One region of the Bradyrhizobium sp. STM 3561 genome, then DNA from elsewhere that is predicted to be linked to it. Evidence: riboswitches for the same ligand, from Rfam matches in the RefSeq annotation. Region 1 holds a riboswitch; the other holds the start of a gene.
The links. Region 1 has a riboswitch for S-adenosylmethionine ahead of P6U28_RS34215 (O-succinylhomoserine sulfhydrylase). Riboswitches for the same ligand answer to the same signal wherever they lie in the genome.

Region 1 (2,387 bases):
CTTTGCCCATCCTACGAGACCTTCGCTTCCCTCACGCCTTCTCCAGCGCCGCCGTCAAATCCTCGATCAGATCGTCCGCATGCTCCAGCCCCGCGGAGAAGCGGATGAAACCCTCGCTGATGCCGAGCGCGGCGCGGTCTTCCGGCTTCAGGCGTTGATGCGTCGTGGTCGCCGGATGCGTGACGAGGCTCTTGGCATCGCCGAGATTGTTGGAGATCTTCGCAAGCTTCAGCTCGTTGAGCACGCGGAACGCCGCCTGCTTGCCGCCCTTGACCTCGAAGCCGACCAGCGTCGAGCCGCCACGCATCTGCTTTCTCACCAGCGCCGCCTGCGGATGATCGGCGCGGCCGGGATAGACCAGCCGCGAGATCTTGGGATGGCTTGCCAGCACCTCGGCGATACGCGCCGCCGTGTCGGTCTGCGCGCGCACGCGCACGCCCAGCGTCTCCAGGCCCTTGAGCAGGACCCAGGCGTTGAACGGCGATATCGAGGGGCCGGTCTGGCGCATGAAATTGTGGATGTGCTCGGCGATGAAGGCTTCCGAGGACAGGATGATGCCGCCGAGGCACCGGCCCTGGCCGTCGATATGCTTGGTCGCGGAATAGACGACGACGTCGGCTCCCAGCGCGAGCGGGCTCTGCCAGATCGGGGTCGCGAACACGTTGTCGACCACGAGCCGCGCGCCGCCCTTGTGCGCGATCTCGGCGATCGCGGGAATGTCGAGCACGTCCAGCGTCGGGTTGGTCGGGCTCTCCAGGAAGAACGTCTTGGTGTTGGGCTTCAATGCGCGCTGCCACTGGTCGAGATCGAGCCCGTCGACCAGCGTGGTCTCGATGCCGTAGCGCGGCAACAGGTCCTGGATGACATAAAGGCACGAGCCGAACAGGGCGCGCGAAGCGACCACGTGATCGCCGGCCTTCAGTGGCGCCAGGATCGCGGTCGTCACCGCCGCCATGCCGGTCGCCGCCGAACGCGCGGCCTCGGCGCCTTCGAGCTCGATCATGCGACGCTCGAACATCGCGATGGTCGGGTTGGAGTAGCGCGAATAGATGAAGCCGGGATCCTCGCCCTTGAACCGCGCCTCGCACTCCTCCGCGCTGGCGTAGACATAGCCTTGCGTCAGGAACAGCGCCTCCGATGTCTCACCATATTGCGAGCGCAGCGTCCCGGAATGGACCAGGCGGGTTTCGGGGCGGTAGTTGGCAGGCGACTTCGACATAGGGTCCTCCGACATGACCATTGGGCGAAAATGGTCACAAAAAAACCGGCCTGGATATCTCCACTGGCCGGGATCACAGAGGTCCCCGGCCTGTTTAGCGATTTATTTAACGTGGCTGCAAGCCGGCCGGCTCAAATCACCACGGGATAAGTGATGCTCATATTCCGCAATCCCCTTTCCGTCAAGGCGTCCATCGGCTAGCCGTAAAAGGCTGGTATGTCCCGCATTTCGGGATGCGTTTGACCCCTGATGAGGACCTCCGGTTGACGTTCACGGTCGCCGCCGACGCCAATGGTATCCTGCCCGACCGCATGATCGCGGCGATGGCAGAAGAAGGCCTCATCCTGCCCGCATACGACTTCGTGGAGAGCCAGATCCAGCCGGCAAGCCTCGATCTGCGCCTTGGCGACATCGCCTATCGCGTTCGCGCCAGCTTCCTGCCGGGGCCCGGCGCCACGGTCGCGGAGCGTATCGACGAGTTGAAGCTGCACGAGTTCAGCCTCGCTGACGGCGCGGTGCTGGAGACCAACTGCGTCTACATCGTGCCGCTGCTCGAAAGCCTCGCGCTGCCGCCCGAGATCGTCGCGGCGGCGAACCCGAAGAGCTCGACCGGCCGCCTCGACGTCTTCACCCGCGTCATCGCCGACGGCACCCGCCGCTTCGACATGATCGGCGCCGGCTATCACGGTCCGCTCTACGCCGAGATCAGCCCGAAGACGTTTCCCGTGCTGGTGCGCGAAGGCTCGCGCCTCTCCCAAGTCCGCTTCCGCACCGGCGACGCCATCCTCAATGCCGACGAGCTCGACGCGTTGCATGCGGCCGAGCGCCTTGTCGACATCGACGATGCCGATCTCTCGGGCGGCGTTGCGGTCTCGGTGGATCTGTCCGGCGAGAAGGCAAATGGCTTCGTCGGCTACCGCGCCAAGCGCCACACCGGCGTCGTCGACGTCGACCGTCGCTCCGGCTATGCGGTGGAAGATTTCTGGGAGCCGATCTCGGCCCGCCCCGATGGCAGCCTGATCCTCGATCCCGGCGAGTTCTACATCCTCGCTTCCAAGGAAGCCGTGCAGGTGCCGCCCGACTACGCCGCGGAGATGGTGCCGTTCGATCCCCTGGTCGGCGAATTCCGCGTGCACTATGCCGGATTCTTCGATCCCGGCTTCGGCTA
Region 2 (2,387 bases), 1.2 Mb from region 1:
CCTGATTTTGTCGATGCTGGTCGCGCTGGTGACCGAGACCAGCAGCGCCGCGCCGTCAAAGGCGGTATCGGGCACCGCCACGATCTCGGCGAGCGGCGACAGGGCGCGCGCGACCTCGGCGTTCCACCCGGAGACACGTACGCTGAAGGTCTCGACCTCCGTCACCAGGGCGCTGTCGGCGACGCGCGAGACTGCGAACACCGGCATTGCCGCCGGATGATCGGCACGCTCGACGAAAGGCAGCCGCGCGATGATCTTCGGTGCGCCTTCCGCTTCGAGCTCCAGCCACCATGGTGTGCGGCTGGAGGTGGCCGAGACCAGCGCCAGGTCGCCCTTGGATCTCGCGACCACCTCGACCGCGGCTTGCGCGCTGAAATGCGCGACGTAAGGCACCGTGAAGCCAAAATGGAAGCGCGCGGAATCGCGCATCGCCGGCTCGCTCACCGAGACGTCGGCATGCACGGAGAATGGCGCCTGCACATAGGTGAACGTCGAGATGATGACGCGCCAGATGCTCTCGACGGTGTCGAGCGGCAGGATGCCGCGATGGCGCTGCACGAGGTGGCGCATCATGTCGGCCTCGCGCGCAGGCCGAAACGCCGAGCCGACCTCCTGGGTCTGCTTCACCTGGATCAGGCGGTCGATGATGTCGCCGCGCTGCATCAGCAGGCGATGCATGCCCTCGTCGATCGCGTCGATCTCCTTGCGCAGTTCCTGGAGCGATGGTGGCGCGGGCGGACGTTGGGTCATGTCTGACTTGATTGTTGAAGAGCTTGGGCTGTTGAAGGACGTTCCGGTGCGGATCGGCAAGACAATTGGTAAGGCCGTCACCGCTGCGATCAATGTCCTGATTAGGCAGTCGGGCCGACGAAAGCAAAGAGAAATGACGGCCCTTTCCGTTCACGGCGCAAGAGGCGAATTGGCTCGATCCGGGCCGCGACTTGACGAAAACGGCCCGAGACGGTAGCTTTTGCCTGTTCCGTGGTCATTTGAGCCGGCCGGCTTGCAGCCACGTTAAAAAATTCGCTAAACAGGCCGGGGACGCTTCCGATCCCGGCCGAACCTATCGTTCAGGCCGGGTTTTTCATGGCCTGATGTCAGCGGCGCGGTCTAGTAGCCAGTCGCAAACGAGGTCGATGTCCGAGATGGGTAGCGTCAAGTCGATACCGAGTCCTGCGATCAGCGCCGACGAACGGTCGCACGAGGTGGATCATCCAAGCTCGCAAGTCGCGCATTTCGGCACCGAGCAGCCGCTGCGGCTCGATTGCGGCGTCGACCTCTCCCCGTTCCAGATCGCCTACCAGACCTATGGCGAGCTCAACGCCGATCGCTCCAACGCCGTGCTGATCTGCCATGCGCTGACCGGCGACCAGCATGTCGCCAATGTGCATCCCGTCACCGGCAAGCCCGGCTGGTGGGAGACGCTGGTCGGCCCCGGCCGACCCATCGATCCCAAGCACTACTTCATCATCTGCTCCAACGTGATCGGCGGCTGCATGGGCTCGACCGGGCCGGCGTCGATCAATCCCGCGACCGGCAAGGTCTGGGGCCTGGATTTCCCTGTCATCACCATCCCCGACATGGTGCGGGCGCAGGCGATGCTGATCGACCGGCTCGGCATCGACACGCTGTTTGCCGTCGTCGGCGGCTCGATGGGCGGCATGCAGGTGCTGCAATGGACCGCGGCATATCCTGCTCGCGTGTTCTCCGCGTTGGCGATTGCCTGCGCGACGCGGCACTCTGCGCAGAACATCGCCTTCCACGAACTCGGCCGCCAGGCCGTGATGGCCGACCCCGACTGGCACGGTGGCGGCTATGCCGACCGCGGCATCCATCCGCATCGCGGGCTCGCGGTGGCGCGGATGGCGGCGCACATCACCTATCTTTCGGATGCGGCGCTGCACCGCAAGTTCGGCCGGCGCATGCAGGACCGCGAGCTGCCGACCTTCTCGTTCGACGCCGACTTCCAGGTCGAAAGCTATCTGCGCTACCAGGGCTCGTCCTTCGTCGAGCGCTTCGATGCCAACTCCTATCTCTATTTGACGCGCGCGATGGACTATTTCGACATCGCCGCCGATCACGGCGGCGTGCTGGCCAAGGCCTTCGCCGACATCAAGACCCGCTTCTGCGTGGTCTCCTTCACCAGCGACTGGCTGTTCCCGACCTCGGAATCGCGCGCGCTGGTGCATGCGTTGAACGCTTCGAGCGCGCGGGTGTCGTTCGCCGAGATCGAGACCGATCGCGGCCATGATGCCTTCCTGCTCGACGTGCCCGAATTTTTCGACATCTCCCGCGCCTTCCTGCAATCGGCAGGCAAGGCCCGCGGGGTCAGCCTCAAGGACCGCTAGCAATGTCCGTCCAGCAAGTGCTGCCTCTGAACCGCGTTG

Region 2: linked by a shared signal. The riboswitch ahead of P6U28_RS28720 (homoserine O-acetyltransferase) and the one ahead of P6U28_RS34215 (O-succinylhomoserine sulfhydrylase) in region 1 are both predicted to bind S-adenosylmethionine.

What each region holds. Positions count from the first base shown of each region.
Region 1 is NZ_CP120695.1:7,231,349-7,233,735, forward strand. Features, by position in the region: gene P6U28_RS34215 (O-succinylhomoserine sulfhydrylase) at 32-1,219, opposite strand; SAM riboswitch at 1,293-1,372, opposite strand; gene P6U28_RS34220 (2'-deoxycytidine 5'-triphosphate deaminase) at 1,453-2,387, shown strand, end outside.
Region 2 is NZ_CP120695.1:6,052,885-6,055,271, reverse strand. Features, by position in the region: gene P6U28_RS28730 (chorismate mutase) at 1-750, opposite strand, end outside; gene P6U28_RS28725 (hypothetical protein) at 749-967, shown strand; SAM riboswitch at 972-1,051, shown strand; gene P6U28_RS28720 (homoserine O-acetyltransferase) at 1,146-2,348, shown strand; gene metW (methionine biosynthesis protein MetW) at 2,351-2,387, shown strand, end outside.